Linked DNA regions of Novosphingobium sp. G106. The protein of the gene in region 1 interacts with the protein of each later gene in a pairwise test. Links are inferred from orthologs where the notes say so. Each region holds a gene or a part of one and is shown on either strand. Other genes may lie near its edges. The genes, in order: KRR38_RS10055 and ssb.

What was found.
Region 2: the proteins of KRR38_RS10055 (region 1) and ssb interact in binary tests that used the Escherichia coli proteins (3 or more experiments, as listed by UniProt). The link is inferred for Novosphingobium sp. G106 from one-to-one orthologs.

The regions. Positions count from the first base shown.
Region 1 is NZ_JAHOOZ010000001.1:2,106,509-2,109,785, forward strand. What follows is about bases 313-3,274. They hold KRR38_RS10055 (primosomal protein N'), read left to right. Parts: upstream 313-691; coding sequence 692-2,857; downstream 2,858-3,274. Other genes in these bases: KRR38_RS10050 (DUF4197 family protein), read right to left, coding at 313-614; KRR38_RS10060 (DUF1622 domain-containing protein), read right to left, coding at 2,842-3,192. Outside these bases: more of KRR38_RS10050, read right to left, coding at 1-312.
Region 2 is NZ_JAHOOZ010000001.1:5,832,943-5,836,110, forward strand. The notes cover bases 249-3,101. They hold ssb (single-stranded DNA-binding protein), read left to right. Parts: upstream 249-1,315; coding sequence 1,316-1,888; downstream 1,889-3,101. Other genes in these bases: KRR38_RS28435 (ferrous iron transporter B), read left to right, coding at 249-1,165; KRR38_RS28445 (sulfotransferase), read left to right, coding at 2,028-3,101. Also shown: more of KRR38_RS28435, read left to right, coding at 1-248; more of KRR38_RS28445, read left to right, coding at 3,102-3,168. UniProt on the Escherichia coli protein: Plays an important role in DNA replication, recombination and repair. Binds to ssDNA and to an array of partner proteins to recruit them to their sites of action during DNA metabolism. Acts as a sliding platform that migrates on DNA via reptation.

The DNA.
Region 1 (3,277 bases):
CCGATCTCGTACCAGATGCCGTTGTCGGCCGAGAGCGCAATGGCATGGGCGACGTCGCTCAGGGTGACGCCCGGCAGTGCCGCGATCGCCTGGGCCACGGTGGGGTCCTGCGCCGCGGTCAGCGCCTGCTCGAGCGGTGTGCGCAGCGCATTGACCAGGCCCGAGCCCATCTCAAGCCGTAAGGCGCTGGTCGCCGCGGTCGGCCGGCCGCGCAGGATGGCGGCGGCATCGGTGATCGGCAGCTTGCGCGCGGCTTCGGCCATGGCCGGCACCGCACCGCGCGCGCCGGCTTCGGCGAACTGGTTGAGCCGCTGGATAAGCTGCATGCGGAAGGCCGATTGCGCCAGCACGCCCGTGCCCGCCGCCGCGCCCTTGGTGAACAGCACGGGCAGGCCGAAGCGCGCCACGACGCTGTTGATGAACCCGTTCGTCTGGCTCAGGCGCGTCAGGGCGGACTGGGTCGAGAGCACCATCAACCGCCGCACGGCCTCGCTCGCGGGATCGCCCGCAGCCTGGGCCAGCGCCACGCCCGGCAGGGCCGCCATGACGCCGACGGTCAGCGCTCCGACCAGGAATTCACGGCGGTCGATGGCGGGGTATCCGGTTGCAGTCATTCGGCTTTCCTCTTGATTCTGACGGCTTGCCTGCAGGGCGATGCCTATATCCGCGATGAATAGCTATAGGCGACAGGATGAATCGCGCTCGACTCCTCGTATTCAACGCCGCGCTCGGTGCGCTCGATTACCGCGTTCCCGAGGGAATGGCGATAGAGCCCGGCTCGGTAGTGGTCGCGCCGCTGGGGCCACGGCAGATCGTGGGAATTGTCTGGGAAGCGGAACGCCTGCCGGCGACGGAGGTGCCCGACAGCAAGCTGCGCCCCTTGCTCGAAGTGCTGCCCGTGCCGCCGCTCCCCGCGCCGCTGCGCCGGCTGATCGAATGGGCCGCGGACTACTACGTTGCGCCGCTCGCCGCTGTGGCGCGAATGGCGCTGGGCAGCAGCGCTGCGCTGCGCGGCGGCGGGACGACCACCGAATATCGCCTGACCGGAGAGGAACCTGCCCGGCTCACGCCCCAGCGCGCCGCTGCAATGGATGCGCTCCATGGCGAGCAGGCGACGATCCGCGAACTCGCCGCAATCGCCGGCGTCTCCGAAGGCGTGCTGCGCGGCATGGTCGGGGCCGGGCTGCTCGAACCCGTTACCGTGGATATCGATCGCCCGTACCCGCGTGCCCGGCCCGACTTCGCCGTGCCCGAACTCAGCGAAGGACAGCAGGAGGCCGCTGACATATTCGTCGCCGCGGTAGAGGCCGGCGGCTTTGCGCCCTTTCTGCTCGACGGAGTGACCGGCTCGGGCAAGACCGAAGTCTATTTCGAAGCCGTTGCGGCAGCATTGCAGCAAGGGCGACAGGTTTTGACACTGCTTCCCGAAATCGCGCTGACCGAAAACTTCCTGCGGCGTTTCGAGGCGCGTTTCGGCGTCGCGCCGGTGCTCTGGCATAGCTCGCTCAAAGCCAGCGAACGGCGGCGGGCCTGGCGGGCGATCGTCTCGGGAGAGGCGCAGGTCGTGGTCGGGGCGCGCTCGGCCCTGTTCATGCCCTATCGCAAACTTGGCCTCATAGTCGTTGATGAAGCGCATGAAACCTCGTTCAAGCAGGACGACGGCGTGCGCTACAATGCCCGCGATGTCGCCGTCATTCGCGCCCGGTTCGAAAGCATCCCGGTGATCCTGGCCAGCGCTACGCCCGCGCTCGAATCGATGCATCTCGCCGATACCGGCGTCTACACGCGTATCGCCCTGCCCGACCGTTTCGGTGGCGCCAAGCTACCGACGATCTCGCTGGTCGACTTGCGCACCGAGCAGCCCGAACGCGGCCGCTGGCTCGCCCCGCGGCTCGTCGAGGAGCTGAAGGACCGGCTGGAGAAAGGGGAGCAGTCGCTGCTGTTCCTCAACCGCCGCGGCTATGCGCCGCTGACCCTCTGCCGCCACTGCGGCTACCGTTTCCAGTGCCCCAACTGCACCGCCTGGCTGGTCGAGCACCGCCTGTCGCGCCGGCTCGCCTGCCACCACTGCGGCCACGAAGTGCCCGTTCCCGAGGCCTGCCCCGAATGCAGCACGCCCGACTGCCTCGTCGCTTGCGGCCCCGGCGTCGAGCGCATCGCCGACGAGGTCGCCGAGCTGATGCCCGAGGCGCGGGTGGCAGTAGTCACTTCGGACACGCTCAACAGCCCCGAGAAGGTCGGCGAATTCGTTGCCGCGGCGGAAGGCAAGCTGATCGACGTCATCGTCGGCACGCAGCTCGTGACCAAGGGCTACCACTTTCCCGAACTCACTCTGGTCGGCGTGGTCGATGCCGACCTCGGCCTCGAAGGCGGCGACCTACGCGCGGCCGAGCGGACCTACCAGCAGGTGGCGCAGGTCGCGGGCCGTGCTGGCCGCGGCGAGAAGCCCGGCGAAGTCCTGATCCAGACGCGCCACCCCGAAAGCAGCGTAATTGCGGCACTGGCTGCCGGCGACCGCGACGCCTTCTACGCCGCCGAGACCGAAGCCCGCCGCGACGCCGGCGCCCCGCCTTTCGGCCGATGGGCAGCGATCATCGTTTCCTCGGAGGACGAAGCCGAAGCCCGCGATGCCGCGCGAGCGATCGGCGGAAGACGCCCGGACCTGCCCGACGTGCTGATCCTCGGCCCCGCGCCCGCACCGATGGCCCTGCTGCGCGGCCGCTACCGCTACCGCCTGCTGATCAACGCGCGGCGCTCGGCCGAAGTACAGCGGATCATCGGCGAGTGGCTCGGCCAGTTCGACTTCCCACAGGGCGTGCGGGTGAACGTGGATATCGATCCCTACAGCTTCGTCTGACGGCCGCGCTCACGCAGGACCTCCATGTCCCGATCGAGAAAATAGTTGAGCGCCGTGCGTATGGCGGCAATCGCGCCGAGTTTGCCGATGTCGTCCCAATCGGGCGCCAGGGTGGTTTCGACGATGTCCGCCGCCAGCTGGAATGTCAGCCCCGCCACCAGCCATCGGCCGAACGCGAGCCAGGCCTGGCGCAGCCTGTCTTCCGGACCGCCTGACAGCAGCAGATAGGACAGGCCGATGGCACCTTGGACGCAGCCGACCGCGATCGCGAGGATCGCCAGCATATTCGCGCCGAGCGCGATATATTCGGCGCTCAAGTGAGCGAAATAGGCCAAGGCGCACTCCCCGGCAGACCAGGAACGAGGCGATAGCCTAGGCTGCCGGCCCCGCCCCGCTATCGGGACAAGTACCGACTGCCAA
Region 2 (3,168 bases), 3.7 Mb from region 1 along the record:
GCTGTTCGTCGTGTTCCAGGCGGTCTTCGCCTGGGCGACGCCCTTTGCCGACGCGCTCGACGCCGGGGTCGGCCTGCTGGGCGATCTCGTCCGCGCGGAGATGGCGCCCAGCTTGCTGCGCGACCTGTTGACCGACGGCATCATCTCGGGCGTCGGTTCGGTCGTGGTGTTCCTGCCGCAGATCGTCATTCTGTTCTTTTTCATCCTCGCCATGGAAGCCTCGGGCTACATGGCGCGCGCGGCCTTCCTGATGGACCGCCTGATGGCGCATGTTGGGCTTTCGGGCCGCAGCTTCATCCCGCTGCTGTCGAGCTTCGCCTGCGCGATCCCGGGTATCATGGCGACGCGCTCCATCACCGATCCCAAGGACCGGCTGACGACGATCCTGATCGCACCGCTGATGACCTGTTCGGCGCGGCTGCCGGTCTATGCCGTGATCATTGCGGCCTTCATCCCCAACCGCGCGGTGGGTTCGCTGGGCGTCGGCCTGCAGGGGCTGGTGCTGTTCGGGCTCTATGTCATCGGGATCGTCGGGGCGATGGTGGTGGCGCTGGTCCTGCGGCGCTCGGTCACCAAGGGCGCGGCCAGCGGCTTCATCATGGAACTGCCGAAGTACCAGATGCCGCGGGCCAAGGACATGGCGATCGCCTTGTTCCAGCGTGCCTGGATCTTCCTGCGCCGCGCCGGCACGATCATTTTCATGGTCACGGTGGTCCTGTGGCTGCTGCTGAATTTCCCGCGCGCCGAGCCAGGGCAGAACCAGGTCGACGCCTCGATCGCGGGCAAGCTGGCCAACGGTCTGGCTGTGGTGGTCGAGCCGATCGGCTTCAACCGCGACATCGCGCTCTCGCTGATCCCGGCGATGGCGGCGCGCGAAGTGGCGGTGAGTTCGCTGGCGACGGCCTATGCCGTGGCCGGTTCGGCCGACGACGACAAGACGGCGGTAGCGCTTGGCGACCAGCTCAAGGCGCACTGGACGCTGCCGACCGCGCTCGCGTTCCTCGCCTGGTTCGTCTTCGCGCCGCAATGCATGTCGACGATCGCGGTCACCCGGCGGGAAACGAACGGGTGGAAATGGCCGGGCTTCATGCTCGCCTATCTGTTCGGCCTCGCCTACGTCTTCGCGGGCATTACCTATTGGTCGGCGGTCGCGTTAGGCCTCTAACCTTTTCCGTCGCCCCTGCGAAGGCAGGGCCCAGATGAGGTTGCGTTTCAGGCGACCGATCGCGATATCTCCAGCTTATCTAGACCCCTGCCTTCGCAGGGGCGACGGTTCGGTGTAGCCGGACCCTTCGGCATACTAAGAGGCGATTCGATGGCAGGCAGCGTCAACAAGGTCATCCTGATCGGCAATCTCGGTCAGGACCCGGAGGTCAAGAGCTTCCAGAACGGCGGGCGCATCGCCAACCTGCGCATCGCCACGTCCGAGAACTGGAAGGACAAGAACACCGGCGAGCGCAAGGAGCGGACCGAGTGGCACAGCGTCGTGCTGCAGTCCGACGGCCTTGTCGGCGTGGCCGAGCGCTTCCTCAAGAAGGGCAGCAAGATCTACATCGAGGGCCAGCTGCGCACGCGCAAGTGGCAGGACGCGTCGGGCAACGACCGCTACACCACCGAAATCTCGGTCGGCATGAACGGCGTGCTGACCATGCTCGACGGCGCTCCGGGTGCTGGCGGCGGCGGCGGCGGTGGTCGCAGCGGCGGTGGCGGCTGGGATGACAGCGGCATGGGAGGTGGCCGGTCGGGCGGCGGCAGTGCCGGCGGTCGCAGCGGCGGCGGCGGCGACTGGGGTGGCGGCGGTTCGTCCGGCGGTGGCTCGACGGGTGGCGGCTCGCGCGGCGGTGGCGGCGGCTTTGGCGACGATCTCGACGACGACATCCCGTTTTAAGCTGACTTTGGCGCGCGCGGTTGGGCTATCGACAGGCGCGCTCGGGATATCGAGACCGGCTTTCCGCTGAGCGCTAGGCTGAGCGGCGAAGGATGAATGCGACGCCGCACTGGCCGATCGTATTCGTACGGGATCGAGAATGACCGAAACAGGCCTTGCTTCACACGAATCCATGGGAACGCTCAGCGCGGACGAGATCCTTGCCTGGGCCGAGGGAGAAAGCGGCGCTCGCGGACTCGCCGACAAGGGCCTTCGTCACCGCTTCGGCGCGATGATCGACTGGATCAACGCGCGTGGACCCTACCGGCCCGACGAGCTCGACGGCATGAAACGGCAGCTGCAGAAGCTGCTCGTGAGCCGCCTGCTGATCGGGCTCGATCGCCGGCGCTTTCCCGGCATCGTCGCGGAGAAGATCGAACAGCCGGTCTTCATCATCGGCTTCGCCCGTTCGGGCACGACCTTCCTGCACTCGCTGCTGGCCGAGGATCCCGCGGTGCTGGCGCTGCAGAGCTGGAACGTCCTCACGCCGTCGCCGCCGCCGGGCGCGGGCCCGATCGCCTCGGGGCGGATGGCCTATGCCCAGCGCGCGATGGAAGCCTGGATGGACTTCTGTCCTGCTCAGCGGCCGATGCACCCCTATATCGACAAGGGTGCGCTGCAGCTCTGCGAGGACGAGGAGGTCCTCACGCTCGATTTCCGTTATGCCTATCCCTACTATCTGTTCCGCGTGCCGACGCTCGAAGGCGCGATCCTCAGCAACGACCAAGCCGAGGCCTTCGCCTTCCACCGCGAGGTGCTGCAGCACTTCCAGTGGAACACCGGCAAGACGCAGTGGATATGCAAGTCGCCCGCGGCGCAGCATCACCTCGATGCGATCTTCGCGGCCTATCCCGACGCGCGCTGCATCTGGGCGCATCGTCCGATGACCGAGATGTTTGCCTCGCTCGTCACCTTGAGCAACGTGCTGTTCGATACCGTGGCCGGCAAGCCGAAGGACCGGCGCGACTGGGCACGCAATTTCGCGCTCAGCATGAAAGCGGCTTTCGATCGGCTCCTGACCAGCGAATTGATCGACGATCCGCGCATCATGCATATCAGCTTCCGCGATCTCTCGGCGGCTCCGATGGCGATGATCGAGAAGATCTACGGCTGGCTGGACCGGCCCGTCACGCCCGACTTCGCGGCGGGTGTGACGGCCTGGCTGGCGGACCCCGACAACCGCGTCGATCGCTATGGCCGCTATCCCTACTCCTACGAGGCGCTCGGCGTCGAGGAGGCAT